DNA from 3 places in the Streptomyces sp. a15 genome. Region 2 is predicted to be linked to each of the others. Evidence: riboswitches for the same ligand, from Rfam matches in the RefSeq annotation. Region 2 holds a riboswitch; each other region holds the start of a gene.
The links. A riboswitch is a leader RNA that binds a small molecule or an ion and turns the genes downstream of it on or off. The one in region 2 is predicted to bind cobalamin.
Positions count from the first base shown of each region.

Region 1 (3,269 bases), on a different contig from region 2:
CGACGACGGCAAGGTCCACATCAAGGTCCGCACGGCCGGCGACGCGACCACCTGCACGGCCTCCCTGGCCTCCTACCTCGCCCACGGCGCCACCTTCGCCACCTCCGGCGAGCAGGTCTTCGTCGACTTCGACACGGTGACCGTCAAGCCCGGCCAGACCGACTCCCTCGACATCGCGGTGCCGGACGCGGGCTGCTTCGCGCAGATCGACCTCTACCGGGGCGCCGTCAAGTTCGACGGCGAGCTCGACGCGAACGACGGCTTCGTCCACGGCGACCTGCCCATGGGCCCGGACCGTCCGGTCATCAAGGACAAGCTGATCGCGGCCTGGAACGGCGGCACGAAGGACTGCACGACCGCCCCGTCCGAGCCCCCGGCCACCCCCACGCCGACCCCGTCGACCCCGGAGTCCACGGAACCCTCGACACCGGGCGAGGAGACGACGCCGCCGGCGACGGAGACTCCCTCCGAGTCCCCCTCGCCCTCCACCGAGGCCCCGAGCCCGTCGGCCTCCGAGTCCACCACCGCTCCCGCCGCCACCCCGAACGGCGGCGGTGGCGACCTCGCGGAGACCGGCGGCAGCAGCGCGACCGGCCCGATCGCGATCGGCGCGGCCGTGCTGCTCGCGGGCGGCGCGGGCATCGTGCTGGCGACGCGGCGTCGCAAGGCGGCTCGCTCGTAATCAGGCGCAGTTGGTGCAGTCGGCGTCAGCGCCGGTCGGGCGGTTTCAGCCCGGCCGGCGTTCGGGCCTCGTCCTCAAACTCCCCCAACTCGTCCTCAAACTCCCCCAAAGGGGGTGCCCCCAGCGGGCTGGAGGTCGCGCAGTGCGCGAGCAGCGAGGCGATGTCGGCGTCCACCACCCGGTAGCGCACGATCCGCCCCTCCTTCTCCCCCTCCACGACCCCCGCCGCCCGCAGCAGCCTGAGCGCCTGCGACACGGCGGGGTCGTTCATGCCGGTGGCGATCGCCAGGTCGGAGACGGCCAGGGGACCGGTGCGGTGCAGGGCGAGCAGCAGGGCCAGCCGCTTGGGATCGGCGAGCAGCGAGAAGCGGTCGGCCCAGGCGCGGACATGGCCCGGTTCGCCGATCGCGGCGATGGCGTCGCACACCCGGTGCCCGTCGATGGTTCGGCGATCCGCTCGGTCGGCCGGAACGAGATGCATGCCGCCATCCTCGCAGGCACCCCCATGTGATCTTCCATACCTGCGCAGGTACGCAGCTATGCAGGAGACCGCTTGCCACCCTACGGTGGGCTGGCCGTGGTGCTCGGGAAGCCGGTGACGACCCCTCAAGGGTCCATGCCGGAGCGGCCCTCGCCACTGTGATCGGGGAGTTTCCGTCCCGTCCGGCGCCAGCCGGGCCACTGGTCGCACGACCGGGAAGGCAGGAACGGACACGCACGACCCGTAAGCCAGGAGACCGGCCACGGCATCTCACGAGTTGATCCACGAGGTGCTGGAGCGTGACCGAATGACCCTGCCCAAGCCTGCCCAGACGTCCGTGCCCGCCCCGACGTCCTTCAAGTGGCGCCGCGAGGACACCCTCAAGACCGCCGGACTCATGTCGGTCGTCGCCGCACTGCACGTCGTCGCCTTCGGAATCCTGTTCCTCCTCGTCGTCCCCGGGCACTACGAGGTCGGCGACAAGGCCTTCGGTATCGGCCTCGGCATCACCGCCTACACCCTCGGCATGCGGCACGCGTTCGACGCCGACCACATCGCCGCGATCGACAACACCACCCGCAAGCTGATGGCCGACGGCAAGCGCCCGGTGTCGGTGGGCTTCTGGTTCGCGCTCGGCCACTCCAGCGTGGTGGTGCTGCTCGCCCTGCTGATCGCGGGCGGCACCCAGCTCGCCGGAAAGGTCATGAACGAGGATTCCGGCACCCACCAGGTGCTCGGCGTCCTCGGTACGACGATCTCCGGCACGTTCCTCTACCTCATCGCCGCCCTCAACCTGGCCGCCCTGCTGGGCATCCTGAAGGTGTTCAAGGCGATGCGGGCGGGCGCCTACGACGAGAAGGAACTCGAACAGCACCTGGACTCCCGCGGGTTCATGAACCGCATCCTCGGCCGCCTCACCAAGTCCATCACCCGCCCGGGCCAGATGTACCCGCTCGGTTTCCTCTTCGGCCTCGGCTTCGACACGGCGACCGAGGTGACGCTGATGGTGATGGCGGGTTCGGGCGCGGCGGCCGGACTGCCCTGGTACGCGATCCTCTCCCTGCCCCTCCTCTTCGCCGCCGGCATGAGCCTGTTCGACACCCTCGACGGCACCTTCATGAACTTCGCCTACCAGTGGGCGTTCTCCAACCCGGTCCGCAAGGTCTTCTACAACCTCACGATCACCGGCCTGTCCATCGCCGTCGCCTTCTTCATCGGCACCATCGAACTCGTCGGCGTCCTGCACGAGAAGCTCGACCTGAGCGACACGGTCACCACCTGGATCGCCGACATCAACCTCGACAGCGTCGGCTACGTCATCGTCGGCCTGTTCGTGGTGGTGTGGGCGGCGGCCATCGGCTACTGGCGGCTCGCGAAGGTGGAACAGCGGTGGGCGGTACGGCCGGCGGCGGACACCCGCTAGGCGTCCGCTAGGCGCCCTCCACCGTCGTCAGCCACAGCTTCACGTACCGCTCCACGTCCACGCCCAACGCCACGTCCACCAGCCGCTGTTCACGGGTGCCCTCGTGGATCTCGGACTCGCCGGGGCGGGGGCGCCGGTCGACGATCGTCTGGCCCCGGCCGGCACCCGGGGCGAGGCTCACCTCGACCGGGAGACGTTCGGTGGTGATCCCTCCCGGGTCGACGACCGCGCAGACCGCGCCCGCGTCGCCCAGGCCGCCGGTGGGGGTGGGGTCGCCGGAGGTGGCCGGGTCGCGGTGGGCGAGGAGTTCGCCGGCCAGCCGGAGGCGGGGCTCCGCGCTCGCGCGCAGCCGCTGCACGTCTCCGGCCGGGACAAGGACCTGCTTGAAGACGTCCAGGCCGTACATGGTGATCGGCACCCCGGCGGTGAGCAGGATCGCGGCCGCCTCCGGGTCGTGCCAGACGTTGAACTCCGCGACCGGCGTGGCGTTCCCGGTCGCCACCGCGCCGCCCATGAACACGATCCGCTCGATGTTGCGCACGACCTCCGGGTGCGTACGCAGCAGCAGCGCGATGTTCGTCAGGGGCGCCATGGGGATGAGGGTGACCGGCGTCGGCGAGGCGAGGATCTCCCGCCGCAGCAGCGTCACCGCGTCCACGTCGACCGGCCGGCGGGTGGGCGCG
Region 1 is NZ_JBWLKM010000074.1:27,051-30,319, forward strand. It holds gene AC5P09_RS41095 (LAETG motif-containing sortase-dependent surface protein) at 1-682, shown strand, start outside; gene AC5P09_RS41100 (ArsR/SmtB family transcription factor) at 708-1,163, opposite strand; cobalamin riboswitch at 1,244-1,442, shown strand; gene nicT (Nickel transporter NicT) at 1,471-2,586, shown strand; gene AC5P09_RS41110 (nucleoside hydrolase) at 2,594-3,269, opposite strand, start outside.
Region 1: it holds a riboswitch for cobalamin, as region 2 does, so the genes downstream of both, nicT (Nickel transporter NicT) here and AC5P09_RS39395 (ABC transporter substrate-binding protein) in region 2, are expected to answer to the same signal.

Region 2 (3,269 bases):
AGGACGCTCGCCGAGGTGATGAAGCCGACCAGCTCCTGCCAGCTCGGGAAGGGCAGGAAGCAGACCACGCCGGTCACGAAGGAGACGATCAGGCCGAACCAGGGCACGCCCCGCCTGTCGGTGCGGGCGAAGACCTTCGGCGCGTACCCGTTCTTGGCCAGGCCGTAGGAGACGCGGGAGGTCGCGGTGGTGTAGATCAGGCCGGTGCCGCCGGGTGAGATCACCGCGTCGACGTACAGCACCACACTCAGCCAGCCCAGGCCCACCAGGGTCGCGAGTCCCGCCCACGGGCCTCTGATGCCGGGGAAGTCGAGCTCGGCCCAGCCGTGTGCGAAGGAGCTGTGCGGCAGCGCGCCGATGAACACGATCTGCAGCAGGACGTAGATGACGGCACCGATCGCGACCGAGCCGAGAGTGGCCCGCGGCAGGTCCCGCTTCGGATTGCGGCTCTCGCCCGCCAGTTGGATCGCCTGCTCGAAACCCAGCAGGGCGAAGATGATGCCGCTGCCGCTGATCGCGCTCAGCACGCCCTTGGCGCCCAGCGGGGCGAAGCCCTCCGAGGTGAAGTTGCCCGGGTGGAAGTTGCCCGCGGCGATGACGAAGATGGCGCCCAACGGAACGGCGATCTTCCACCAGGTGGCCGCGCTGTTGGTGTGTGCCAGGGCGCGGACGCCGAAGAAGTTGACCGTGACGAAGACGGCCATCAGGAAGACGGCGGTGACGAGGCCCGAGGCCGTCAGCGTCTGGTCACTGTGTTCGAGACCCCGGGCCCAGGACCAGTGCCCCGCATAGCCGATCATGGCCTCGACCTCGATCGGTGCCACGGTCGCCGCCTGCAGCCAGGAGAACCAGCCGAAGGACATGCCGGCCAGGCCGCCGAACGCGTAGTGCGGATATCGTGCGGTGCCGCCCGCGACCGGGAACATGCCGCCGAGTTCCGCGTGCACGAGAGCCAGCAGGACGATGGCCACCGCGCCGATCACCCAGGAAATGACCGCCGCGGGACCGGCCGCGGTAACCGCTTTTTCCGCTCCGTAGAGCCAGCCGGATCCGATGATGGAACCGACCGACGCCCACATGAGCCCGATCAGTCCGACGTCCCGCCGCAGGCCGCCGCCCGGGCCCCTGCTGTCCTCCGGGGCGGCTTGGTCAACGCTTACCATTTCTTAGGGGGCCTCTCATAAAGGAGATGCATTCACCATGCAAGAGGCCTCAGATTAGGAATCAAGCGCTGTTCCGCTGAAGGTGGTTGTCGAATTTTGACTGGCGTACGGGGATTTCCTGGACAGCGTTTCAGGAATTACGGACGCAACGGAAACCTGTATGACAACTGGATCCGTCAGCCCAGGCGGGGAATCTCGATCGCCGGGCAGCGGTCCATCACCATCTCCAGGCCCGCGGCCCGAGTGCGGTCGTACGCCGCCTCGTCGACGACCCCGAGCTGGAACCAGACCGCCTGCGCGCCCTTCGCCACCGCCTCGTCGGCGACGGCCCCGGCGAGGTCGCTGTTCACGAACACGTCCACGACGTCCACGTCGAAGGGGATGTCCGCGAGCGAGGCGTACCCCCGCTCCCCGTGCACCGTCTCCGCCTTGGGATGCACGGGCACGACCCGCTTGCCGTAACGCTGGAGCACCTCGGCCACGCCGTACGCGGCGCGCTGCCGGTTCGACGACAGGCCGACCACGGCCCAGGTGTCGCCGAGCCCGGTGAGGATCTTGCGGACTGTTGCCTCGTCGCCGTACACCGTGGGTCTCCTTGGGGTCGCGTATGCCCTGACCTCTCGCACAACAGCGCACCGCGATCGGCGATTCCCCACCGTGATAGCTTGCCGAGGCCAGTCGAACCCATGAGACGTGGGTCAGGGAATCCGGTGCGAATCCGGAGCTGACGCGCAGCGGTGAGGGTGACGGGCGGGGCCTCGGCCACTGGACGACTCGAATGTCGTCTGGGAAGGCGCCCCGACCGGATGATCCCGAGTCCGAAGACCTGCTGGCGGCCCCCGCGGTGACGTACGGCGGGGGAGCACCGTACGACCGGGCTCCGCGTTCGAGCCCTCGACGATCGAGGACCAACTTCCGTGCAGACAGCACGTCTTGCCCGTCCCTCCGCCCTGTTCGTAGCCGGCTCCCTGTTCCTGGCCGGCTGCGGCGACGTCGGCACCTCCGCCACGACGGCTGCCGTCAGCCTCGACAACTGCGGCCGTACGGTACGCGTCGAGGCCCCGCCCGAACGGGCCGTCTCCCTCAACCAGGGCACCACCGAGATCATGCTCTCCCTCGGGCTCGCCGACCGTATGGCGGGCACGGCGACCTGGACCGACCCCGTGATGAAGGGGCTGGAGAAGGAGAACGCGAAGGTGGCGCGGATCGCCGACAACAACCCCTCCTTCGAACGGGTCCTGGACGCCGAACCGGACTTCGTCGCCGCCTCCTTCGTCTCCACGCTGGGCAAGGGCGGCGTCGCCACCCGGGACCAGTTCGAGAAGCTCGGCGTGCCCACCTACGTCTCCCCGTCCGACTGCGCCGGCAAGGACAACTCCGGCGACGGGGACGGCGCACGGACCGATCCCCTGACCGCCGAGACCGTCTACGGCGAAGTCCGGGACCTGGCCGCCGTGTTCGGGGTGAAGGAACGGGGAGAGGAACTCGTCGCAGAGCTCAAGGCGCGGATGGCGAAGGCCACTTCGGGCATCGACGCCTCCGACGTGACCCTCCTGTACTGGTTCGCCAACTCCGAGTCGCCCTACATGGCGGGCTGCTGCGGCGCTCCCGGCGTCGTCACCCGCGCGCTCGGCGCGAAGAACGTCTTCGACGACACGCACGACGAATGGCCGCAGATCAACTGGGAGACGGTCGCCGACCGCGACCCCGACGTCCTCGTCATCGGCGACCTCACCCGCAGGTCGCAGACCGCCGAGTCGGCCGAGAAGAAGATCGCCTTCCTGGAGTCCGATCCGGTCACCAGGAACATGACCGCCGTCCGGCACAAGCGGTACGTCCTGCTCAGCGGGCAGGCCATGAACCCGACCATCCGCACGATCGAGGGCGTGGAGCGGGTCGCGGCGGGGCTGCGCGAGTTCGGACTCGTGAAGTGACCGCCCGGGCGGTCCTGCTCGGGGTGGTCGGGACGGTCCTGCTGTGCGGCTCCCTGGCCGTCGCCATCACCATCGGCCCGGCCGACCTGCGGGTCGCCGACGTGTGGTCGGTCGTCGCGGCCCATCTCGGCCTCGGCTCCTCGGAGTTGACGCCCATCCGGGACGGCATCGT
Region 2 is NZ_JBWLKM010000066.1:35,104-38,372, reverse strand. It holds gene AC5P09_RS39405 (APC family permease) at 1-1,163, opposite strand, end outside; gene AC5P09_RS39400 (CoA-binding protein) at 1,340-1,747, opposite strand; cobalamin riboswitch at 1,822-2,011, shown strand; gene AC5P09_RS39395 (ABC transporter substrate-binding protein) at 2,081-3,097, shown strand; gene AC5P09_RS39390 (FecCD family ABC transporter permease) at 3,094-3,269, shown strand, end outside.

Region 3 (3,269 bases), on a different contig from region 2:
GGAACAGGTTCAGGGACTGGGACTGGTCCAGGAACGGCGTCCGGGCCGCCGCCATGTCGATCAGGCCGCGCTGCGGGATCTCCCACGCCGTGCGGTACAGCGCCCGTACGTCCTCGGGGATCCAGGCGAAGCCCTGCACCGAGCCGTTCGCGTCGCGCAGTGCCTCGCGGGTGCGGGCGTCCCAGACGCCCAGCGCCTTCAGTTCCTTCACCAGGTACGAGTTGACCTGGAGGAACTCACCGGACAGCGTCTCGCGCTTGAACAGGTTGGACACCTGCGGCTCGATGCACTCGTACACACCCGCGATCGACGCGATGGTGGCGGTCGGCGCGATGGCGAGGAGCAGGGAGTTGCGCATGCCGGTGGTGGCGACGCGTGCCCGCAGGGCCGCCCAGCGCTCCGGCCAGGTCAGCTCGGTGTCGTAGTGGTCGGGGTGCAGAACACCCCGGGCCGTACGGGTCTTCTCCCAGGCCGGCAGCGGGCCGTTGCGCTCGGCGAGGTCGGCGGAGGCCTGGTACGCGGCGAGCATGATGCGCTCGGCGATGCGCGTGGAGAGCCGACGGGCTTCCGGCGAGTCGAAGGGCAGCCGCAGCTGGAAGAAGACGTCCTGCAGGCCCATGACGCCGAGGCCGACCGGGCGCCACTTGGCGTTGGAGCGGCCCGCCTGCTCGGTCGGGTAGAAGTTGATGTCGACGACGCGGTCGAGGAAGGTGACGGCGGTGCGGACGGTCTCGTCCAGCCGGTCCCAGTCGATGTCGCTGTCGACCACGAACGCGCCGAGGTTGACCGAGCCCAGGTTGCAGACCGCCGTCTCCCCGTCGTCCGTGACCTCCAGGATCTCCGTGCAGAGGTTGGAGGAGTGGACGACGTGACCCGGCTCGGCGGTCTGGTTGGCGGTGCGGTTGGCGGCGTCCTTGAAGGTCATCCAGCCGTTGCCGGTCTGCGCGAGGGTGCGCATCATGCGGCCGTAGAGGTCACGGGCCGGGATGGTCTTGCGCGCGAGGCCCTTCTCTTCGGCCTCGCGATAGGCGGCGTCGAACTCCTCGCCCCACAGGTCGACCAGCTCCGGCACGTCGGCGGGGGAGAACAGCGACCACTGCGCGTCCGCGTTCACACGGCGCATGAACTCGTCCGGGACCCAGTGCGCGAGGTTCAGGTTGTGCGTACGGCGGGCGTCCTCACCGGTGTTGTCGCGCAGCTCCAGGAACTCCTCGAGGTCGGAGTGCCAGGTCTCCAGGTAGACCGCGGCCGCGCCCTTGCGCCGCCCGCCCTGGTTCACGGCGGCGACCGAGGCGTCGAGGGTCTTCAGGAACGGGACGATGCCGTTGGAGTGCCCGTTCGTGCCGCGGATCAGCGAACCGCGGGCGCGGATGCGGGAGTAGGCGATGCCGATGCCGCCGGCGTGCTTGGAGAGCCGGGCGACCTGGTGATAGCGGTCGTAGATGGAGTCCAGCTCGTCCTTCAGGGAGTCGAGGAGGTAGCAGGACGACATCTGGGGGTGCCGGGTGCCGGAGTTGAAGAGGGTGGGGGAGGAGGGGAGGTAGTCGAGGCGGCTCATGAGCCGGTAGAGGGCGGCGACTTCGTCCAGCGCACGGATGCTGTCGTCCTCGGCCAGGCCACTCGCGACACGCAGCATGAAGTGCTGGGGCGTCTCGATCACGTGCCGGGTGATCGGGTGCCGGAGCAGATAGCGGCCGTGCAGGGTGCGCAGGCCGAAGTACCCGAAGCGGTCGTCGGCGTGCACGTCGACCAGCGCGTCGAGGCGGTCGGCGTGGACCCGTACGAACTCGGCCGTACGGTCGGCGATGAGGCCCTCGCGGTGGCCCACCGCGACCGACTCCGTGAAGGACGTGACGCCCTGGGAGGCGGCCTCGGCGCGGATGTTGACGGTCAGCAGGCGGGCGGCGAGCCGTGAATAGGCAGGGTCCTCGGAGATGAGGCCGGCGGCCGCCTCGGTGGCCAGCTCGCGCAGTTCCGTCCCGTCGGCCCGCGCGGACCGGCCGCGCAACGCGGCGGCGGCGACCCGGCCGGGGTCGGCGTCGGGGAGGTCGGCGGTCAGCTCGGTCAGGGTCCGCAGCAACGCGGTCCCGGGACCGTCGTCGGACACCGGGGTCACTGGAGCTGAAGCTGAAGCCGGGTCTGCTGGCGCGATGGTCACGTGGGGCTCTCCCTCGCTCGGCACGGGGGCCTTGCGGAGGGCAGACGGCAGCACACGAGCGCACACGGCGTCGCGCCCACCGGCCCACTCCACGAGGCCCGGACGTCATGGCACCCGGACCTGATGGCCGGGCACGCTGTCGGCAGGTCCTCGGACTGACGCCCATACACGCATATGCGCGCATGAGTACACCGTTGCGGGACAGTTCCGGATTCGCACCGGATTCCCCTGCGGCGACAGCGAGCATGAGCATACATCTTGTGCCGGGTGAGGACAGCACCCCCATATGTTGTGTCGCGCCGGTTTCAGAGCGTCAACTCGTAGGTGAGCAGAGTGATGTCGTCCAGGTGCGGAATCGGGTTCCAGTCCCGTCCGGGAGTGCGGACGAAGCCGAGGCGTTCGTAGATGCGGTGGGCGGAGTGCATGGTGCGTTGCGTCGACAGCACGACGGCCGTGCAGCCCTCGGTGGCCCGGGCGCGGTCGACGCACGCGCGGACGAGGGCTTCGCCGGTGCCTCGGCCGCGGGCCTGGTGGGCGACGGCGAGCATCCGTATCTCGGCTTCGCCGGGGGTGGCGATGTCGGCCATCGGGCCGCCGGACGGTACGAAGGTCACGCCGCCGAGGAGGTGGTCGTTCTCCACGGCTACGAGGACCTCGGCGGCGGAGGCTCGCTTGGCCACGTCCTTCAGCTCGCCGAGGTACTCGTCGCTCTCGCCGAAGTCGAGGAGGCTGTCCCGGAGGTAGGCCTGGGCTGTGATCTCGCCGAGGGCGTCGTATTCGGTGGGGTTCACTCGCCGGATTCGGATGTCCATGCGAGTGAGTGTGTACGACAGCGGGCCGCCGTCGTGCTTGACTTTCGGCGGCCCGCTGCGGGTTCGTCGTGGCTGGTCGCTCCCCCACTCTCGGCTCCGCTCGAGCGGGGGGACCCCCATCGCGGCGGAGCCGCATATTGACACAGCCCCGCGCCCCCTGGGTGGGTTCAGTGAGCGGTGCCAGCAGTTGCCGGGGGAAGCTCCACCTGGACGCCCGGGTCACCCGCGTCCGCCGTATAGTCCTGCGGGGACGTCTCGTCGATGCCCTCGGGGGCCTTCAGGGCCTTCAGGACGAAGGT
Region 3 is NZ_JBWLKM010000001.1:26,756-30,024, reverse strand. It holds gene AC5P09_RS00135 (ribonucleoside-diphosphate reductase subunit alpha) at 1-2,158, opposite strand, end outside; cobalamin riboswitch at 2,283-2,411, opposite strand; gene AC5P09_RS00130 (GNAT family N-acetyltransferase) at 2,464-2,970, opposite strand; gene mctP (monocarboxylate uptake permease MctP) at 3,138-3,269, opposite strand, start outside.
Region 3: it holds a riboswitch for cobalamin, as region 2 does, so the genes downstream of both, AC5P09_RS00135 (ribonucleoside-diphosphate reductase subunit alpha) here and AC5P09_RS39395 (ABC transporter substrate-binding protein) in region 2, are expected to answer to the same signal.